DNA from 2 places in the Paenibacillus sp. YPG26 genome. Region 2 is predicted to be linked to the other one. Evidence: riboswitches for the same ligand, from Rfam matches in the RefSeq annotation. Region 2 holds a riboswitch; the other holds the start of a gene.

Evidence for each region. Region 2 has a riboswitch for thiamine pyrophosphate ahead of LDO05_RS17785 (ABC transporter ATP-binding protein). Riboswitches for the same ligand answer to the same signal wherever they lie in the genome.
Region 1: another riboswitch for thiamine pyrophosphate. It lies ahead of LDO05_RS09210 (thiamine phosphate synthase); the one in region 2 lies ahead of LDO05_RS17785 (ABC transporter ATP-binding protein).

What each region holds. Positions count from the first base shown of each region.
Region 1 covers NZ_CP084530.1:1,952,433-1,959,708, forward strand. The annotation lists gene LDO05_RS09180 (hypothetical protein) at 1-2, shown strand, start outside; gene LDO05_RS09185 (ABC transporter permease) at 26-511, shown strand; gene LDO05_RS09190 (hypothetical protein) at 511-909, shown strand; gene LDO05_RS09195 (hypothetical protein) at 921-1,472, shown strand; gene LDO05_RS09200 (hypothetical protein) at 1,459-2,448, shown strand; gene LDO05_RS09205 (ABC-F family ATP-binding cassette domain-containing protein) at 2,617-4,164, shown strand; TPP riboswitch at 4,287-4,393, shown strand; gene LDO05_RS09210 (thiamine phosphate synthase) at 4,562-5,248, shown strand; gene thiO (glycine oxidase ThiO) at 5,230-6,357, shown strand; gene thiS (sulfur carrier protein ThiS) at 6,354-6,560, shown strand; gene LDO05_RS09225 (thiazole synthase) at 6,565-7,276, shown strand, end outside.
Region 2 covers NZ_CP084530.1:3,746,191-3,753,466, reverse strand. The annotation lists gene LDO05_RS17795 (ABC transporter substrate-binding protein) at 1-3, opposite strand, end outside; gene LDO05_RS17790 (ABC transporter permease) at 45-857, opposite strand; gene LDO05_RS17785 (ABC transporter ATP-binding protein) at 854-1,711, opposite strand; TPP riboswitch at 1,818-1,919, opposite strand; gene LDO05_RS17780 (ferritin-like domain-containing protein) at 2,012-2,482, opposite strand; gene LDO05_RS17775 (hypothetical protein) at 2,623-2,760, shown strand; gene LDO05_RS17770 (hypothetical protein) at 2,779-3,075, shown strand; gene LDO05_RS17765 (MFS transporter) at 3,207-4,421, opposite strand; gene LDO05_RS17760 (winged helix-turn-helix transcriptional regulator) at 4,548-4,913, shown strand; gene LDO05_RS17755 (DUF2524 domain-containing protein) at 5,028-5,210, opposite strand; gene LDO05_RS17750 (transporter) at 5,288-5,569, opposite strand; gene LDO05_RS17745 (undecaprenyl-diphosphate phosphatase) at 5,956-6,783, shown strand; gene LDO05_RS17740 (methyl-accepting chemotaxis protein) at 7,126-7,276, shown strand, end outside.

The sequences.
Region 1 (7,276 bases), 1.8 Mb from region 2:
AATTAAATTTGGAGGTTTATTTCTCATGAATAACGCGTCTACAGCACTTAAAGTTGCAGCAGGTATTTTCCTGACTATTGCCTTGATTACGATTGTCGTCATTCTATTTATTTCGGCTCAAGAGGCAACCAAGACAGCCCAGAATAACTTCTCAGATATTCAGACCGAGCTTGCTCAAGCCTCATTCACGGTATATGACGATACTTCGATAAGCGGTTCCCAGGTAGTCAACGCGATTAGAAAATACAAAGGGAAAGACCAATTTGGAATTAAAGTTCTAACCGGGAAGAATCAAAGCGGAGTATGGTACGGATCCTCTTTGAACACTACGGATGTTACTGACGGTGCTTATGGATCGGTGACAGGTAAAAGCGCTACTGAGGTCACCAAATCCTGGGATGAAACAGATCCCAACTATGTGAACCCGAGTGGCAAATTCAAGGCTCAAGTCGTTAAAGACAGCTCCAACGTCGTTCGCGGCTTAATCTTTGTGCAAAGCACGGCCAGATAATGACGGAGACAACAAAAAAGCTGCTGTGGTTATCCGCAGGTCTGGCCCTATGGATTACCGCATTGGTCTATGGCTGGGCAGGAGTTTCTCTTAGCAGCCAAGCTCTAGACCATGCTTCGGCGATTGCAGAATCGCAGAATCGTAGTATTACCAAGAGCTCAAATATGGATTCGGTTGAGACATATACCGGAGCACAGGTTCTTGTATTAATGCAAGACCGTCATAAAGAAAATCCTGATGTTAATGTTGAATTTGAAGGTCGGCTGTATCCTGTTCAAGCTGAAGCTGGAGGGGATTTTCCATCCAGCGAGATCAGCGTAACAAGCACATATAAAGTAGAGTATGGCAGGGATTCAACAGGTAAGCTTGAGCAGATCAGTTTTACTAAATTAAATTAAGGGGCAAAGATATGATTAACTCTCTGTCCAAAGTACTTGCGGCCTTGCTTGCCGTACTGCTGCTCTATTTCGTACCTGCTGTGCAGCATGCCCAAACCCAGAAGGAGATAACCTATTTAACCGTCAATCACAGTTTGACTGAGTTTGTGGATTCTGTTAGAAATAAGGGCTACATTTCTCCGGTGATGTATGAAGACTTTCGGAAGGAGCTTGGAGCATCCGGCGGCCATTTCGAGGTTGAGCTTGAGCACCAGCATAAGAAGTACCATCCTGAGTATACAGATCCTTCGAATGCTTCAACATTTTTGAATGATTATAGTGTTCAGTATGAAGGCCACTATATGGATGAAATGGAGAGCAGCCTGTATACGGACACTTCACAGGATAAGGACAGCAGCAAGCGTAAGTATTATATGCAAATGGGTGACTACTTCATGGTAAGTATTCAGCGGAAGGACCAAAGTCAATGGAGCATCCTGACAAGTATACTGTATGGTTCAGAGCCGGAGATCGAAGATGGCCCGCTTCATTATGGAGGTATGGTCTTGAATGAAGATTACTGATCTTGCGGTGTTGTTCATTCTAATAATGGGACCCTTCTTATGGATAACCTCAGTACACAGCCAGGATAGGATCGAAGCTCAGCGGCTAAGCAGCCGCTATACCGCTGCTCTAAGAGCAGCGGTACAGGATGGGGCAAGCCAGCTCGATGACAATGAGCTCCAGAGGTATGAGGCTGGGTACGCCTCGGACAAGCATTTTCGCGCTAACCGGGATTTGGCGCTTAAGACCATGCTTCATACTCTATATCTCAATTTTGGAATAGGAGAAGATCCTGCAGCGCAGCGGACATTTATGCACTATATTCCCTCTATAGTGGTTCTTGACTATGATGGTTATTACATCTATCAGTTCAGCGATTATACAGGAGCATTTCATGAGCCTCTTGCCGACTTTAAATGGGGCGTGAAGAAGCCATATGCTTACGCGGACAAGCAGGGGAACGTAATCCATTTCACACTTGATCATTATGTTACAGTATACGATGCCGCATATGGCAAATGGTTGGATGGGCCGCTCGCAGAAATATCAGAGGTAAGCAGTGTCCCTTTGTTAGATCACGAAGATGTGTATGAAGCTAAAAGGCGGACTGTTATCGTTCAGAGTATTGAGGAAGACTTGGAGAAAACGATCAATAGACATAATATGTACACATCGAAATTGGGCATGGCTTATCAGTTCACATTGCCGGACATTTCAGGTGAGGATTGGAATAACACGCTTGATGATATCGGAATTATGCTCTTTCTACAGGGAATTCCCGTTGGGGATAAATACTATAACAATTATGCCTTGGGAGGCGCCAGGCTGGTGAAGCGGCCTGTCATTTACGGCGGAATCAACCAGGCTAATGGAATCAAATACTATTACAGGGACTCAACCGAATCCGGGTTTAAGCTTGAAGAGGTATTTACGAGTGAACGGGAAGCAGCGGCCAAGGGTTACTTTGAGTACAATGTCTTCAATAAGGAACCATGATATAACACTTTGCGGCATAAGTAATAATAAGTTAGTTGTTTATAAGATAAATTAAATTTTGTTTCAGTTATTTCGGGAATGCTCCCTCTTATGCTAAAATAAATTCTTGAATGTCTATAACGATTATTGAATTTATTAAATATATAAGATAGGGGTCTGTTCTTTTTTATGAGTTTATTAACAGTTGAGAACGTATCGCATAATTTTGGAGACCGCACGTTATTTAAGAATGTCTCATTCCGCCTGCTTGCAGGCGAACGGGTAGGGTTGGTTGGCGCTAATGGCGTTGGGAAATCTACGCTTATGAATATCTTGACAGGCAAGCTGCTCAAGGACAGCGGGAAAGTAGAGTGGACTCCAAAGGTGCGTTACGGCTATCTGGACCAGCACTCTATTCTTACTCCGGGCAAGACGGTTCGTGATGTGTTGAAGGATGCCTTCCTTCCGCTGCTGGAACTTGAACAGGAAATGATAGAGATTACCAATAAGATGGGCGATGCCTCTCCAGAGGAGCTTGAAGAGCTGCTTATTCAAATGGGCGACATTCAGGAGCAGCTGGACCTTGGAGACTTCTACCTGATTGATGTCAAAGTCGAAGAAATGGCTAATGGACTTGGGCTATCCGCGATTGGTCTTGACCGTGATGTCTCTGCTCTTAGTGGTGGACAGCGTACGAAGGTGCTTCTAGCTAAGCTGCTTCTTGAGAAGCCGAATGTGCTGCTCCTCGATGAGCCTACGAACTATCTGGATGTGGAGCACATTCAGTGGCTAACCAATTACTTGCAGAACTATCCTTATGCATTCATGCTGATCTCCCACGATACAGAATTTATGAATAAGGTTGTCAATGTGGTGTATCATCTTGAGTTCGCCAAGTTGACCAGATACACGGCTAACTATGAGAAGTTCCTGGATATGGCGGATATCAACAAGAATCAGCATATTGAGGCCTATGAGAAGCAGCAAGAATTTATCAAGAAGCAAGAGGATTTCATACAGAGAAACAAAGCTCGTTACTCAACTTCTGGCCGTGCCAAGAGCCGTGAGAAGCAGCTTGAACGTATTGAGCGTATTGACCGTCCGGAGGAGGCTGCCAAGCCTACATTCGGATTTAAGGAAGCGCGGGCCAGCGGAAAGACGGTATTTGAGGGAATTGATTTTGAGATCGGTTATACTCACGCATTGCTGCCCAAAATGTCCATGATCATTGAACGCGGGGACAAGATTGCTATTGTTGGGTGTAACGGTGTCGGTAAGTCTACGCTGCTTAAGACAATTCTAGGCAAAATTCGTCCAATTAGCGGGAAAACGTACCAAGGTGATTTCTTGTTCCCGGCTTATTTCGAGCAAGAGGTTCGCGCAGAGAATATCACACCGATTGATGATGTATGGAATGAATTCTCTCATCTGAATCAGCATGAGGTACGTGCTCATTTAGCGCGCTGCGGCTTGAAGAATGAACATATCACCCGTCCTCTTAAGGCGCTGAGCGGGGGAGAACAAGCTAAGGTACGTCTGTGCAAGCTGATGATGCGCGAGACGAATTATATTCTGTTCGACGAGCCTACGAACCACTTGGATGTGGTTGCGAAGGAAGAATTGAAACGTGCCCTTAAGGAATTCAAAGGGACTGTTATTCTTGTATCACACGAACCTGATTTCTATGAAGACTGGGTTACCAAGACTTGGGATGTAGAAGCCTGGTCAACAAAATAGACATAGCTCCATAGCTCATCATTTCTTTAACCACATGAACCCTTAGATCACTCCTTAATGGAATAGTGATCTGAGGGTTCTCTATATTTCCAAAACATGTTACAATGGCACTAACCTGAATAGTTACACACTAGGGGGGCCGATTCTGGCTGAGATGGAAGTTCACACTTCCGGACCCTTTGCACCTGATCTGGGTTATACCAGCGTAGGGAAGTGGTACTCGTGAATGTCACACCATAATTTAAGCTATGGGAAGAAAGGAATTAACCATGCTGTAATATGGCCGTGATCAGAGCTTTCGCTTTGATATGAACGTGTTGCCGCTCTCTATGAGAGCGGCTTTTTTGCATGTGCGTATACCACTTTACTCATACGTCTGAAAGGGAGTTGGAGATTAATGAGCTCTTCTCATGAACTGCACGTTATTTCAAATGGAGAGCAGGACCCTTCTAAGCTGGTATCGGTTGTAGATGCCATTCACCCTCACATCCATGCTTTTCATCTAAGAGAACGGCGCTGGAGCGCGAGAAAGATATCTTCTGCGGTCGAGCAGCTTCTGGAACTAGGAGTCCCTGCCCACAAATTGTATATCAACGACAGGCTGGATATTGCGATGTCCTACACTCTGGGAGGTGTGCAGCTGGGAGCAGAAAGTCTTAATCCGTTATTGGCAAGAGCTGTCAGTGCAGGTAAGCTCCGAATTGGCCGTTCGGTTCATACTATCGAGGAGTCTTCGGCTGCTTATGGGCACAAGGCGGATTACATTCTGTATGGCCACGTATACCCAACAAGCTCGAAAGATGGGCTGCCAGGGCGCGGAATCTCCGCTCTTGCCGAAGTCTGCAGTAAATCCAGAATTCCAGTCATTGCTATAGGGGGCATTACACCCAATTGTGTGAAAGAGATCGTGCAGGCTGGTGCATCAGGGATTGCGATCATGTCAGGAATTATGAATGCGGCAGATCCGGCATCGGCCGCGAAAGCCTACCGGTGCGCGCTGGATCAGGCTGCGGCAGCCATGTTTAATGGAACAGCAGCCTTAATCATGAAGGAGAGTGAACCCTCTTGGGCGGACGGAAAATAATTATTATTGGCGGAGGAATTATAGGAAGTTCCCTTGGTTATGAGTTGGTGAAGCGAGGTGAGAGTGTAACGATTGTGGAACAGACGGACCTGGCTTCTGGTGCTTCTGGCGCTGCTGCAGGCATGCTGGCTGCGGATTGTGAGCACTTCGAGCATTCAGAGCTTCAGAACCTGGCCAGATTAAGCAGGGATCTTATCCCGGCCTTGGTGCATGAAGTGAAGGAGATAAGTGGGATTGACGCAGGACTGAATCAACAAGGGTTCCTGACCCCAGCCAGAGACAATCTGGAAGCTGAAGAACTTCAGGCCAGAATAATTGCTGAAGCAACAGGACAATGGTGGGTGCCGGAGCAGCTGGCAGCAGCGGAGCCTGCACTCGCTAAGGGATTAAGCGGAGCCATTTACAGGTCAGAAGAGATACAAGTTATGCCCTCCAAGCTTACTGAAGCATTGGCATTCAGTGCGCAAGCCACAGGTGCAGTATTGCTTCGTCAGACTGAGGTTACCCGCATACAAGTGCATAATAAGCGGGTTGAAGGAGTCCAGACTTCTAGAGGATTCCTGCCTTGTGATCAAGTAGTGCTGGCCGGGGGATGGGGAACAGAGCAGCTCTTGCAGCCGCTGGGCTTGTCCTTTCCTCTTGAGCCGGTAAAAGGGGAGATTGTCGAAGTACAAAGCAGCGTCCCTCTATTACAGGCTACGTTGTATGCGAAATCTATCTATATTGTGCCCAAACCAGGCAACAAGCTGTGGATAGGGGCAACAAGCATTCCGGGTGACAGCTCACAGGGGGTATTCGCTGATAGCATTGTCAGATTGATAAGTGAAGCGGCCAAGTGGATCCCAGACCTGAGACATGCCCAGTTCGAACGAGCCTGGGCGGGCCATCGTCCCAAGTCACCAGACGGACTGCCGTATATAGGGGGATTCCAAGAGCTGCAAGGACTTTATGCCGCTGCTGGCCATTATCGTAACGGAATTCTTCTGAGTGCCATAACAGCGACAATGCTGGCTAACGAGATGGAAGGCAAGGATACACCTGGGATTAACCTGGACGCATTTAGACCTGACCGGTTCCAGCGCCAGCTTGAAGGAGGCGTGCTGCGATGAAGCTGCGTATTAATGGTCAATACATGGACTTGAACGAAGGCACAATTCATACGGTTGAAGATCTGCTGGATCACTTGAATTTGGGCGTCAAGACAGTGGTTGTCGAGAGAAATCAGGAGATATTGAATAAGGAACAGCATTCGGTTACCTCGGTTGAAGATGGCGACACAATAGAGATTGTACATTTTGTAGGGGGCGGTTAAGATCATGTTAACAATAGGACCACATCAATTTCAGTCACGGTTATTGCTAGGAACAGGCAAGTTCTCTGACCTGGAGCTACAGAGTCAGGCGGTTGAAGTGTCTGAGACCCAGATCCTTACTTTCGCTGTTCGCAGATTAAATTTGTCGAATCCGAACCAGGAGAATTTCCTTGAGCGGCTTGATCTGAAGAGATACACATTACTTCCTAATACCGCGGGAGCCGTTACTGCCGAGGAAGCCGTCCGTATAGCCAGACTAGCGAAAGCCTCGGGACTTTGTGATATGATCAAAGTAGAGGTGATCGGCGATCCTCACACGCTTCTTCCCGATCCGCTTGAGACCTGGCGGGCTTGCGAAGTTCTGCTTGAGGAAGGATTCATTGTTCTTCCTTATATCTCCGATGATGTCGTACTAGCGAAGAGGCTTCAGAAGCTGGGCGTACATGCGGTCATGCCAGCAGCTTCTCCTATAGGCACAGGACGCGGAATCATTAATCCTTTTAACTTGGAACTAATTATTGAACAGGCCGAGGTTCCAGTAATTGTGGACGCGGGTATTGGCTCTCCTAAGGATGCGGCTTACGCCATGGAGCTGGGGGCTGATGGGGTACTTCTGAATTCAGCCGTCTCGGGAGCCAAGGATCCTGTGAGAATGGCTGAAGCTATGAAGCTTGCTGTTCAGGCGGGACGCCTGGGTTATGAAGCGGGGAGGATAC
Region 2 (7,276 bases):
CATGAAAGACAACCTCTTTTCGGTTTTTTCTCTAATCGATATCGCTAAACGTTCTTCCTACGCGTGCGTCCCGTCATTGCAGCGAAGCCGCCCCGGCTGAGAACAGCCCTCTCCATGAGCGCTACGGCAAGGAACAGGGCCAGGCCAAGCAGGGACAGCAGAAGTACAGCCGCGAATAGCTGATCGCTCTTCAGATTACCTGCCATTCGGCGGCTGTAGTAGCCAAGCCCGCTGCTGCCGCCCAGCCATTCTCCAATAGTGGCCCCGATGACACAATAGACCACGGAGAGCTTCAGTCCCGAGAAGAAGGAAGGAAGCGCAAGCGGAATCTGCAGCTTCAGCAGCAGCTGGAGCCGGTTCGCGCCCATCGTGCGCAGCAGTTCACTATAGGCTTGGCCTCCTGTTCGAAGTCCATCGTAAGCGCCCACCACGATGGGGAAGAAGGCCGTAAGAATAACCACGGCGACCTTGCTCCAGATCGAATAGCCGAACCACATGATGAAGATAGGGGACAAGGCAATAAGCGGCAGAGTCTGGCTGATGATGACAAAAGGATACACAGCTCTCTCCACCGTACGGGACAGATGCATCCAGGTGCCCAGGCAGGTTCCGAACAGGACAGACAAGGCGAATCCGAGTGCTGATTCGGCCAGGGTGACCGGCAGGTGAGTACCGAGCAGCAGTTCCCGGTTATGGATCAGGGCCGCAAGGATAGAGCTGGGAGCCGGCACAATAAAGGCAGGAACGGTCCCGCCGCGAACCAGCCATTCCCATAGAATCAGAATGAAGGTGAGCAGCAGCAGGAACGGGCCGTAGCTGCGCAGCAGCTTATGCAGGTAATGGACCAGGGCTGTCATCGGCCTGCAACTCCCGCCAGCCGACGCTCAAGCTCCACTCGAAGCTCAAGGAACCGCGCCGAGGCATGCACCCCGTACTGACGGGGACGGGGCAGATCGACGATGATCTCCTCCAAGACACCGCCCCCGCGCGGCATAAGGAGAATCCGGTCGCTCAGCAGGAGGGCTTCCTCCAGATCATGGGTGATGAACAGGAGGGTCCGCTGCAGTTCCCCCCATAGACTTAGCAGCCAGTGATGCATCTCCCGCTTGGTCAATGCATCAAGCGCTCCGAATGGCTCATCGAGCAGCATCAGATCGCCGCCTGCGGCAAGCGTCCGAAGGAAGGCCGCCCGCTGCCGCATTCCCCCCGACAGCTCATGGGGATAGGCATCGGCCCAGCGGCTGAGGCCGAACCGATCAAGCATGTCCATGATGAAGGCAAGCTGCACGGCTTGATCGGCCCCGTGCTTCTTCAGCTTCCCTGGCTTCGCCCGGCGCTTCTTCAGCTCCCATGGCAGCAGGCAGTTGTCCCTGACGGTTCTCCAGGGAAGCAGCAGGTCCTGCTGCGGCATGTAGGAGATCAAGCCGAGACGTCTGGACACCTCACCGCCAGCCCAGCTGATGACACCGCCGGTCGGCTCCAGCAGGCCGGCAATCAGCTTGAACAGCGTGCTTTTGCCACAGCCGCTTGGACCGATGATGGATACGAATTCCCCCCGGTCCACCTTCATGGACAAATGGTCAATGATCGGCACCTGCCCGGAAGCGGAAGCGGACTCATAAGAGTAAGACAGATGATCGAGTGATAATATTGGCGTGATAAGGCAGACCTCCCATATGAAGATGAGTCCCGTCAGGACCGGGCGAAGCATTCGGATGCACATGTGAATTCCGCTGGAGAGAACCCAAAAAGGCCCTTCATTCCCGTACAGGATGAAGGGCCTACAGCTCGGCTGAGTTCATGAACTATGATCATAATTCACAGGCGCTTCACTTCCCTACGCTGGTATGATCCAGATCAGGTTCCAAGGGTCCGAAGTATTGCTTCGTCTCAGCCGGCGGGCTCCCCTAGTGAATACAGACGTATAAGGTTGGTTGTTCCATGGTCCATTGACAATTAACGGATTTAATATAACACAATTTTGAGGAACCTCAAATACCCGACTCTACTATTACTTATTCTTGGCATAGAGCCAGTTGTAATAAGACGCATGTTTGATTTCATCCGTCATGATCTCGAATATCCAGTCCCGGTACGCAGGGTCGATATTCAGATAGATGGCGCGGTATTTCTCAAATGCTTTTAACTCCCCCATAAGCGCCTTCTCAATTCCCTCCAGATAAGTGGCGGGCAGTGCCTCTGCCTGTTCATTCCCGCCTCCAGCAGGAGCCATTCCCGTTAACCGGGTATACAGGGTTCGGAACATGTTCCGGTGCTTTCTTTCGTCATTACGTATACCGGCAATAACATCCTTCTCTTGCTGGGTAGGGGCCATTTTAATAAGGGCGTCATAGAACAGTTCATCATTTCGTTCACCTTGAATCGACTCCCCGACAAGCTTGATTACAAGGTCGCTATTGCGATAGTAAGACACGGAACGAAAAGCCGCAGGGTGAGGAATTACATAAGGTTGGAAATACATAATCAAAGAACACCGCCTCATTCAAAAAAAGTTATATACGTTGTGCTGTAGTGTATTCACTTCTGGGCGGAGGGGTGCACCTCCTGAAGGTGCTGTCATATGATGGAGTAGGATAGATTCAAATATAAGGTGGCCCGCATATGGATGAAGAGAACAGTAAGATACTGATAACTGCAATTGTCATGGCTGTTATATTTGCCTCCTTCGCTCTAGGACTCGGTGCGGAAGAGGGTGGCGCAGACAGTGGCGTAGACACTGGGGATACGATTATAGTGTGAACTTTGGGGGAGAGGCCCGTGAGGAGCAACGGTAACGGTGGAAATGGGACCAAGAATGGCAACGGCAACGGCAGTAACGGGAAAAAGAAGAGCACTCCCCCCGCCAAACTTTCCCCCGGGCAGATCGCAGTGGTTGTAGGCTTGCTTACCAATGTGCTTAAGGTCAACTCCATCCTGCTGGACAAAGACCAGAATATTGAGATTGTACTGACAGGTTCTATTAGAAGGAAGACAAAGGCGGACCGGATAGCAGAAGAGCTTGGGGATATGAGTGTGGCTGATCTGATGGAAGCCTTTGCCCGTATGAACAGTTGATCCAAGGATCAGGGCAATAGGGCCGTACAAGCTGCTGCCAGCGCCATGCCAGGAGTGTCCGGTCTTCTTGTGATACAAATAGCCCCTCCGCTGATGGACCTGTGCGGAGGGGCTTGAGTCTGCTTGCCGGGTCAGCGGCCAGGCTCGGGTACGGCTTGTACCGCCGGATGGCCGCTTCGTTCCAGTTCACGGCTCCAGCCTGTCAGCAGCACCGCGGCCAGCACCATTAAGGCTCCGACCCAAGTGGTGTGAATCAGCCCGAGCTTTTCGGTCACGATGCCGCCAAGATAAGCTCCGAGCGCTATGCCTGCGTTGAAAGCAGCTATATTTAGCGCGGAGGCGACATCTACCGCCTTAGGCGCATACCGTTCAGCCAGCGTCAGGACGAAGATCTGCAGACCAGGCACATTCATGAAGGCGAACAGTCCCATGAAGAGCACCGAGATGAGGCCCGCAGCCTTGAAGGGCGCTGTGAACATTAGTATGAACAAGATCAGGGCTTGGGCGGCGAACATGTAGAACAGGGCAGAGACCGGATTCCGGTTCGCCGCTTTACCGCCGATCACGTTGCCTACGGCAATCGCAATGCCGTAGAGCAGCAGCAGGAAGGCTACGGTTCCTTCCTTGAAGCCGGTGATGTCATGAAGCAGTGGGGACAGGTAAGTGAACACAACAAATGTCCCGCCATAGCCAAGTGCTGTGATCGCGAAGGAGAGCAGCAACCGGCCATTGGTGATCAGCTTCAGCTGCTCTCTTGCCGGTGTCCGGGTTCCTTTGCGAAGCCCTGCCGGAACAAGGATCATATTGGCGATGAAGGCTATAATACCGACAGCGGCGATGGCCACGAACGCGGCCCGCCATCCGAGCTGCTGCCCGATCCAGGTTCCCAGGGGCACTCCGGTGACGGTGGCAATGGTAAGACCTGAGAACATGATCGAGATCGCACTTGCTCTGCGGTTCTCCGGCACAAGGTCAGCCGCGATTGTAGAGCCGATCGACATAAATACCCCGTGGGCAAGGGCAGAGATCACGCGTCCGGTAAGGAGCAGAGCGATACTGCCCGAGACCGCAGCCAGGCTGTTGCCTGCAATAAAGACAAGCATAATCCACATCAGCAGCGTCTTGCGCGGTACGCCCGAGGTCAGAGAGGTCAATACAGGCGCGCCGAAGGTGACTCCGAGAGCGTATAGGGTAACGGTCAACCCGGCAAGGGTGACCGGAATATGCAGGTTATCCGCGATCAGAGGCAGCAGTCCTATGCTGATGAACTCTGTCGTTCCAATGGCAAAAGCGCTAATAGCCAGCGCCAGAAGCGCGAACGTGCTTCTTTTTTTATCTAAAGACATTCCATCCACTCCTAGTATAGTAATCGCCAACCGGCAAATGTTATTATGTATGAACTGATTCAGAATGAATAGTACGTACTTTCAAGTGATATAGTCACCAAAAAGTAACTATTGGAGGAATAATGGATGGAAGCCGGCAAGAAATATAATATTTCGATTGAAGCGACCCTTGAGGTTATCGGAGGGAAATGGAAATGTGTAATTCTGTGCCACCTGACGCATGGCAAGAGACGGACCAGTGAGCTAAAGGCACTTATGCCGGGCATTACCCAGAAAATGCTGACCCAGCAGCTTAAAGAGCTGGTGGACGACGGTATTGTGAATCGGATCAGCTATAATGAGGTTCCCCCTAGAGTTGAATATGAACTCACAGAGTATGGCTGGAGCTTGAAGGAAATTCTTGATTCCCTATGTTCTTGGGGAGAGAGGCATATTATCAAGGAATACGGAGATAAGTCTGTCATGCTTAAGGACAGTATTTTGAATAAATGAACCAGATCCATACTGTAATGGCAACGGGAGCTTCCCATCAGGAAAAAAAGCCCTCACTTCACCCTTAGATGAAGGAGGGCTTGCTTGCATAGCTAAGGAGCATCACAGATCAGATCAATGGTTAATCCCGCATTTGTTCAAGATGAACGAAATCTGGTTCTCCAGCCGATTGATGTTCTCCTGCTGTTCCTCGGTCTGTATCCCTTGGGCGCGTAAGGAAGCAAGCTCCTGCTTGAGCTGATGCAGATCGTCTCCCGCACTAGCACAGTTATAGCTGCTCTCCAGATTGTCAATCATGGCGAATCCTCCATTCGGGTCTTAAGATTACCTCCCTATTATGGAGAATTTCGCTGTACTTATTCGTGCCCGGATTATTAGTAGCAGGTAAATGAACTGATTTTTCGCAGATCAACGCCGTAATAATTCCAGCGTCCCCCGAAGAATCTATAGCCTGATACGGAGGTGCGTCCGACAAAGATCGGATAGAACCAGTATTGATCCCGGTTGGTCTGCCAAATGTAAGTGAACCGGAACAGACAACCGGCAATCGATCCCGGGTCTACCGCATACGCGGATACCTGCTGCTGAGGGATAAAGGAAGGCGGAGGTGATGCGGGAGGCTGGTGAGCTCCTGGACCCTGAGGAAATGGCGGCATTCCAGGCCCTCCCGGTCCCGGCGGTCCTGGACTGAATGGACCTTGGGGCCCGAATGGCCCCTGTGATCCCTGTGGATTCTGCTGAGGGTTAAACGGTCCTGGGGGTGGATTAAATCCCATAATTTCATTCACTCCTTCTAAATTGTAGGCTAATGCAATGTATGCGGAAGGACCGGGTTTGGGCTGGGCTGATGCCTGGGTCTGAGGCAAGTTGTTCACTGTTCTGCTCTATCAACCGGGTGTTTTAGGACAGATATTGAACTATAGACTGCATGATTGGTGAGGAACAAGGTGCTCTTTCGTGTAACTCTGCGCAATATAAATTTGAAAGCTGCCCTTCCGAAGTTGTACACTGTCATTATCTATAATTAGGAGTGTGAAATAGCTTGAATTTGTGGGAAGCATTTGTGGCCTTGATTCTGGGGTTAGTTGAGGGTGTAACTGAATTTGCACCTGTATCCTCTACAGGTCATATGATTATTGTGGATGATTTCCTGTTCCAGACGAAGAAGATGTTCTCGCCCGAGGCAGCCATAACGTTCAAGATTGTCATTCAGCTTGGCTCCATCCTTGCGGTTGTCGTGCTTATGCGGGAACGGTTCCTGAATCTGCTGGGGCTGAAGAAAATTCCGGGACAGTCAACCAGCGGGCCGCGCCTGAATCTTGGACAAGTTATTGTGGCCTTGATCCCTGCCGGAGTGCTGTATTTGCTATTGGATGATCTGATCGATACCTATTTATTCTCCACCGAGACAGTGGTTATCGGGCTCGTGCTTGGAGCGATTCTGATGATTGTGGCTGACCGGTTCGGACCTCGTGAGCCGAAGACCGTGTCCTTAGATCAAATTACATACAAGCAGGCGTTCATCGTGGGTCTGATTCAGTGCTTGTCCATGTGGCCCGGATTCTCACGGTCCGGCTCCACAATCTCCGGAGGTGTCCTGCTGGGAATGAAGCACCGGACTGCGGCCGACTTCACCTTCATTATGGCGGTTCCCATCATGGCTGGCGTGAGCTTCTTCTCCTTGCTTAAGAACTGGGAGTCGATCACGGCTGACGTCATTCCCTTTTTTATCGTAGGCTTCATCAGTGCTTTTGTCTTCGCGCTGATCTCCATCCGGTTCTTCCTGAAGCTGATTAACCGGATTAAGCTGGTTCCTTTTGCGCTATATCGTATTGTGCTAGCGGCACTTATATATTTCGTATTTCTGTAACCATCATACACCTGAGAACAAGCTTATTGCTCGTAATTAGGCCAGCTTGATGTACACCCCTTTGAATAAACATTGGAAAAATCGCATGGTTTAGCCGATAAATTCTAAGGGGTGTATTTTTGTTGGGAAATAAGGGGCAGGAGTTGAAGAAATTTAGAATTAAAAGTTATCTCTATTATTTTGTAAGTTAAGGGAGAGGCATTTATGAGCAAAGTGGCTTATTTACATGAGTGAGACACTTCGTGCGGTTTAACCTTTTTAGAAAAGGTGGGTTTTTGTCATTGTTTTTTCTTTCCAGTTTCATTACTATAAAGCTAACATCACTTGGGAGGGCAACAAGATATGAAATTTACGATTGGAATGAAATTGATAGCTGGGTTTTTAGGTATTGCTGTACTGCTTGTGATTATAAGTTTTCTTTCTTATACACAGCTGCAAAGGGTAGATAACACGTATTCGGATCTGGTTGACCGGCGGGCTGCGATCGTATCAA